One region of the Novosphingobium sp. ZW T3_23 genome, then DNA from elsewhere that is predicted to be linked to it. Evidence: predicted binding sites of a transcription regulator. Region 1 holds the regulator's gene; each other region holds the start of a gene.

Region 1 (2,267 bases):
CATCCTTTCATGGGCACGATCGCCAAGGGTCAGGCGGTGCGTATCTCGACCGGAGCCTTGCTCCCCGCAAGTGCCGGCGCCGTGATAGTTCAGGAAGACCTGGCCCGCGAAGGAGACCACCTCACCCTCACCGGCGACGCCCCCACCCCGGAAAACAAGCATATCCGTGCCAAGGGCCTGGACTTCCAGGACGGCGCACCGCTGCTCGCCGTGGGAACTCTGATAGGACCGGCACAGATCGGGCTCGCGATCGCCTCGGGCCATCGTCACTTGCCCGTCAGGCGGCTGCCCCGACTTGCCGTGATCGACAGCGGCGACGAACTGTCGGCCGATCCGGAAGCCTGCGGGGATCATCAGATTCCCGCCAGCAACGGCGCCATGCTCACGGCGCTGGCGCGAAGCGTTCCGGTAGATGCAAAGCGAAATGGACCGGTCCCCGACGATATCGACGCCATCGTGGCCGCCTTTTCAGCGACTCAGGATGCCGATGTCATCGTCACCAGTGGCGGAGCTTCGGTTGGCGACCACGATCTCCTTCGTCCCGCGCTGGAAGCCTGGGGCGCCGATATCGATTTCTGGCGCGTTGCGATCAAGCCGGGCAAGCCGCTGCTCGTCGCAACCCGCAGACAAGGCGCCCGCAAGCAGATCGTCATCGGTTTGCCGGGAAATCCGGTTTCCAGCCTCGTAACGGCCTACCTCTTCCTGCTTCCGGTGCTGCGCGCGCTCTCTGGCGCGTCCGGCGCGCTTGCCAGGCCGATTACGGCCCGCCTGTCGCAGCCGCTCCAACCCGGCAGCGCGCGTCGAGAGTTCGTGAGGGGCTGTTGGGACGGGGAGACGGTGCACGCGCTATCGCTCCAGGATAGCGGAGCACTGTCGTCGCTCGCAGCCAGCAACGTTCTGATCGATCGCCCTGCACAGGCCCCGCGCGCGGAAGTGGGGGACACGGTTCAGATGTTCTTGCTCCAAAATGGCGGTATTGCTTGACGATACCCTGTTCGTTGCATAATTGTTCCCTCAATGTTCACGAACGCGATACTTGAAAGGCTGCTGGCCTGACAGGGCTGTTCGTCGGACGGGATTGGGCCAAGTGCCGCAGAACACATGAGGCTAAGCAGATGTTGACGCGCAAGCAGCACGAGTTGCTCCGGTTCATCCAGGTCCGGCTTGAGGAAAGCGGCATTTCCCCCAGTTTCGAGGAAATGAAGGAAGCCCTCGACCTCAAGTCCAAGTCGGGTGTTCACCGGCTGATCTCGGCGCTTGAAGAGCGCGGCTTCATCCGCCGTCTCCCCAACCGCGCCAGAGCACTCGAAGTGCTTCGTCAGCCTGAAGATGCAACGAGCAAGCCGCCAAAGCCGGCGTCTGCCAAGGAAATCGCCTCGCGCGCACCGGCTGTTGGCCGTCCGGCGAACGACGTCATAGAAATCCCCCTACACGGCCGCATTGCAGCCGGTGTCCCTATCGAAGCGCTGGAAGGCCAGTCTTCGCTACCGGTACCCGCGGCACTTCTAGGTTCCGGCGATCACTACGCCCTCGAAGTGTCGGGGGATTCGATGGTGGAAGCGGGAATTCTCGATGGAGATTTCGCGCTGGTGAAGCGCACCACTACTGCACGGGACGGCGAGATCGTGGTCGCGCTCATCCGTGGAGAAGAAGCTACGCTGAAGTACCTGCGGCGGGAAGACGGAATGGTTCGGCTCGACCCAGCGAATGCGGCCTATGAGCCTCAGATCTACGGCCCGGACGAAGTAGAAGTTCAAGGCAAGCTCGCTGGGTTGCTGCGCCGGTATCACTGATCGGCAAAAGGGGGACGGAACGCCCTCCCCTGCCTGTCCAATGTCGTCACGCCAGCTAGTGTTGTACTTGCTTGAGCACGCCATTGCGCCACCATCCATGGTCGCCCTGCGTCTCGGCTACCGATGTCAGCCTCCGGTTTTTCAAATCAATCGTGACGCCTCCCGTACGGTCCAGCATTCGTCGATCGACCTTTAGCCATTTGGGACGGCATGTGGTTGGCAAGCGACGGTGCGCGATGACGATATCCGATCGCGCGCAGGCCCTTGCCAAGGCATCTTCCGGTACGGGCAGATCCCCTCTGGCGATCAGAAGATGGCGAGTGGAATAGCCGTCCTTGAGCGCCACTTTGCAGAAATCTTCGTTGCACTTGGCTTGAGGGTTGGAGCGCATCAATTCCGGATCATCCAGGACGCCGGCTGACTCCATGATGTTATCCAAGGCATAGTCGCTCGAACTGTCGCGTAAGGTAACAA
Region 2 (2,267 bases), on a different contig from region 1:
CTGCCTGGAAACAGGGCGCAACGAATCGGTCTCGATTCGCGGCTTCGAAGTGGAAAGCTCGCGAGACGTCGGCAAGGCCCGCCTGCACATACTTCGCCGCACGGCCGAGTAAGCGGATCAGGATGGACGATCGTCGTCCCGGACGCGGTCCGGAACGACGACCCGTTCGAACTACTTGCCGCCACGGTTGCGGCAGTTGTCCTTCACCGTCTTGCTGCAAACCGGATAATCCTTGTTCATCGCGGTTGCCGGGGGCGGTGTCATGGCGCCCTTGTAGGGACCGCCCTGGTAGGTCTGATCGGCGGGCATCGCCGGGCGGACCGCCTGATCGGCCGATTGCGGATCGGGAACGCCCGTCGTGGGCATGCCTTCGCCCGGAGGGTTAGCCTGTGTCGGCGGAGTCGTAGGCGTCTTGCCGGCCATTTGCTGGGCGATCGAATTCCAGGCGATCGCCTGTTGCTCCGGCGTCATCTTGTAGATCTGGCCGCGCTGGTCGGGCGTCAGTGCCCAATAGCCTTTCTGCTGGGGCGCCGTGAGGCTCCAGTAATAGGCCTGATACTCGGGCGTCCACGAATCGTAGTCCGCCTTCTGCTCGGCAGGCCAGCCATCGTACTGCGCTTTCTGATCGGGCGTCATCGATGCCGGCGTCATCGGCCTGGCAGGCGGCGCCGGCGGCTCGGATGGCGCACCGGGAGGTGGAGGGGCCGGCATTTCGGCGGCGGGCGGCTCGGCGGTGGTCGGGGGGGCACCCATTGTGTCCTGTGCCTGGATGACGGACGGTAACCCGATCAGCGAAAAGGCCGCCGCGCCCGCGAGGAGATATTTGCGCATGTCACACTCTCCTGTCTTTTATGTTTTGTTTTCTCCGTGACAACGCGACTCCTAGACCGGGAGATTGTTCCGGGGCTGCGACGAACCGGCCTTGCGCCGCGACGCTCCGTTCCCTAGATGTTCGCGGGTGAACGATCTGCAATCCTCCCTGCCCGACGACCCCCAGGACCCGCTGCTGGAAGGGCTGAACCCGCCCCAGCGCGAGGCGGTCCTGACCACCGAAGGGCCGGTGCTGATGCTGGCGGGCGCGGGCACCGGGAAGACGGCGGCGCTCACGCGCAGGCTGGCGCACCTGGTGCGCAGCCGCCGCGCCTGGCCCAGCGAGATCCTTTGCGTCACGTTCACCAACAAGGCCGCGCGGGAGATGCGCGAGCGAGTGGGGCACCTGATCGGTCCGGCCGTCGAGGGGATGCCCTGGCTCGGCACGTTCCACGCCATCGCCGCCAAGATGCTGCGGCGGCATGCCGAGATGGTGGGTCTCCAGCCCAACTATACGATCATCGATACGGACGATCAGTTGCGCCTGCTCAAGCAGCTTATCCAGGCCGAAGGGCTGGACGAGAAGCGCTGGCCGGCCCGCCAGCTTGCGGGTTGCATAGATCGCTGGAAGAACCGCGGCCTCAACCCCGCAGACCTCGATGCCGGCGAGAACGAGGCCTATGCCAACGGACGGGGGCAGAAGTTCTACCAGCTCTACCAGGATCGCCTGAAGGCCGTGAACGCCTGCGATTTCGGTGATCTCCTGCTGCACATGCTGAATATCCTGCGCAACCATCGGGAAGTGCTCGAACAGTACCAGCAGCGCTTCAAATACGTCATGGTGGACGAATATCAGGACACCAACCAGGTCCAGTACCTGTGGCTGCGGCTGATCGCGCAGGAGCGCAAGAACATCTGCGTGGTGGGAGACGACGACCAGTCGATCTATTCCTGGCGCGGTGCCGAAGTGGCCAATATCCTCAAGTTCGAGAAGGACTTCCCCGGCGCCAAGGTGATCCGGCTGGAGCAGAACTATCGCTCCACCCCGCAGATTCTGGCCGCTGCCTCGGGGCTGATCGGGGAGAACACGCAGCGCCTCGGCAAAACGCTGTGGACCGAGCGTCACCCCGGCGACAAAGTCCGCGTCATCGGCGTCTGGGACGCGCCTGAGGAGGCGCGCCGGGTGGGCGACGACATAGAGCGGCTGGAACGCGAAGGCGCCCCGCTCGACCAGATCGCCATTCTCGTGCGCGCCCAGTACCAGACGCGCGAGTTCGAAGACCGTTTCATCTCGATCGGCATGAAGTACCGCATCGTCGGCGGCTTCCGCTTCTACGAGCGGGCCGAAATCCGCGATGCTCTGGCCTACTTGCGCGTGATCGCGCAACCGGCGGACGATCTCGCGTTCGAGCGCATCTACAACGCACCCAAGCGCGGGCTCGGCGCCAAGGCGTTGG
Region 3 (2,267 bases), on a different contig from region 1:
GCCCGGCCAGGCTGGAGAGCACCTGCATGTAGTAAGGCGAAGGCGGGTTGGACTTGGCCCAGGGCACGATCGCGCCCTGCTTGAGGCTGAGATGCTCGTTCGGGACCACCAGTTGCGGGTCGAACAGCAGCTTCTCACCCAACCCGTCGCAGGCCGGGCAGGCGCCCTGCGGGGCGTTGAACGAGAACAGGCGCGGCTCGATCTCCTCGATGGTGAAGCCGCTGACCGGGCAGGCGAACTTCTCGGAGAAGACGATGCGGTTGGGCGGCAGGCCGGTGCCCTTGAGCGTCTTCTTGCTGCCCTTCCCCTCGTCCTCACGGCCGGGAACGACACCGTCGGCAAGGTCGATATAGGCCAGCCCCTCGGCCAGCTTCAGCGCCTGCTCGAAGCTGTCGGCAAGGCGGGTCTGGATGCCGTCCTTCACCGCGATGCGGTCCACCACGACTTCGATGTCATGCTTGTACTTCTTGTCGAGCGCAGGGGCGTCCTCAATGGCGTAGAGTTCGCCGTCGATGCGCACGCGGGTGTAGCCCGCCTTCTGCCACTCGGCCAATTCCTTGCGGTACTCCCCCTTGCGGCCGCGTACGACGGGCGCGAGCAGGTAGGCGCGCGTGCCTTCGGGCAGTTCCATCACCCGGTCCACCATGTTGGAGACGGTCTGCGCCTCGATCGGCAGGCCGGTGGCGGGCGAGTAGGGAATGCCCACGCGCGCCCAGAGCAGGCGCATGTAGTCCCAGATCTCTGTCACCGTGGCCACCGTAGAGCGCGGATTGCGGCTGGTGGTCTTCTGCTCGATCGAGATCGCGGGGCTGAGGCCGTCGATATGCTCGACGTCCGGCTTCTGCATCATCTCCAGGAACTGGCGTGCATAGGCCGAGAGGCTCTCGACATAGCGACGCTGCCCCTCGGCATAGATCGTGTCGAAGGCGAGGCTGGACTTCCCCGAGCCCGAAAGCCCGGTGATGACGATCAGCTTCTCGCGCGGAAGCTCGATGTCGAAGCCCTTGAGATTGTGCTCGCGCGCACCGCGCACCGTGATGTGGGAGAGACTCATGGAGGTGACGTGTTCCAGATTTGTTCGCAAAGCGCAAGCAGCCGCGACCAGAAGCGTTAAAGACTGTTTGGAAAATGCCCGAGAGGGCATTTTCGTTGCGGCACCGGCCCGCGCCCCCACCCTACCACCCGCAGGATACTACCGTTGGGTGGTAGGGTGGGGGCGCGGGCCGGTGCCGCGAAATTCGCGTTCCGCGAATTTCCAAACAGACTCTTCGGCCTGCAAGGACGGCGCTTCATGTGGGAACGCCCGTCAGGATTGCAACGGTTTGCGCAATGTCGCGAAACGCCGCATGTCGCCGGTCGGTCGTTCTATGTCGTTTGCCGATGCACCCCTCTGGATGACTTGAATATGGTGAAGTTCTGAGCAATAGAGAATAGGCCTGTAAAGAATACCGACTCGCCTTTTGCTTCATGTCTCACTTACTTGCCAAAGTAATGTCCAGACATTGCCACCCAGCCGGGACGAGATCGATGGGGCAATTTTAAAGTACATACATGATTGATGAAGTCGAAAACCGCCCTGCGACATAGCCGTTGCTTGGCCAAGACTTCCTTCGTGCATCGAGGTCGCTTTGCAGATCCCGCAACGCGGGCCGTGGGGGCCTGCGCCAGGCGGATCTGCACTCTTGAGCAAACGGAGAAGACAGATGACCAGCATTCGTACCGTATTCGCCGCCATCGGCCTGCTTGCCATGGCCACCGCCGGGACCGCTACCGCCGAAGTCGTGGTGAAGGACAACTCCCTGCGCGACGTTCCTCAACGCGAAGTCCGCTACAGTGACCTCAACCTCGATTCGCAGGACGGCATCGATACGCTCAACAAGCGGCTGGAAGTCGCGGTTCGCGCCGTCTGCGGCCCGGTCTACACGCATCAACTGGAAGAACTCGACGACATCCACGATTGCCGCGATGCTTCGCGCGATCGCGCTTTCGCTGCGAGAGACGAACTTCTGGCAACGCGCATGGCCGCGCGTGAAAATCCCGGGCAGCTTGCCATGGCCAAGCCGATCGCGATCACTGCCGCACGCGGCCGCTGAGGCTCTTTCGACCCGCTTTGGAAAGTCGTCGACGGGAGGGCTCCGGTCGGCGACTTTTCCTTTCCGGGAAAGCGGCAGTCCGGCTCAGGCAAGTCCCGGTTCGTCGCTGCGGCCTGCCGTTCGTCGCATCCCTGTTTGCATCCGCCCCATCGTCTCGTCACAGAGCGCAAGGAT

The links. Region 1 encodes LexA, which represses DNA repair genes until DNA is damaged. Its sites were predicted from a motif close to GTTCCNCNCTTGTTCT; they were not measured.
Region 2: ACI3K3_RS02530 (ATP-dependent helicase) is a predicted target of LexA. The motif match lies at 940-955, and genes of this name have one in related genera.
Region 3: uvrA (excinuclease ABC subunit UvrA) is a predicted target of LexA. The motif match lies at 1,066-1,081, and genes of this name have one in related genera.

The regions. Positions count from the first base shown of each region.
Region 1 is NZ_JBJDRF010000011.1:52,076-54,342, forward strand. Features, by position in the region: gene ACI3K3_RS08645 (molybdopterin molybdotransferase MoeA) at 1-984, shown strand, start outside; gene lexA (transcriptional repressor LexA) at 1,116-1,793, shown strand; gene ACI3K3_RS08655 (ComEC/Rec2 family competence protein) at 1,849-2,267, opposite strand, start outside.
Region 2 is NZ_JBJDRF010000002.1:268,843-271,109, reverse strand. Features, by position in the region: gene rsmD (16S rRNA (guanine(966)-N(2))-methyltransferase RsmD) at 1-112, shown strand, start outside; gene ACI3K3_RS02535 (hypothetical protein) at 172-831, opposite strand; gene ACI3K3_RS02530 (ATP-dependent helicase) at 959-2,267, shown strand, end outside.
Region 3 is NZ_JBJDRF010000013.1:37,732-39,998, reverse strand. Features, by position in the region: gene uvrA (excinuclease ABC subunit UvrA) at 1-1,054, opposite strand, end outside; gene ACI3K3_RS09575 (UrcA family protein) at 1,704-2,093, shown strand.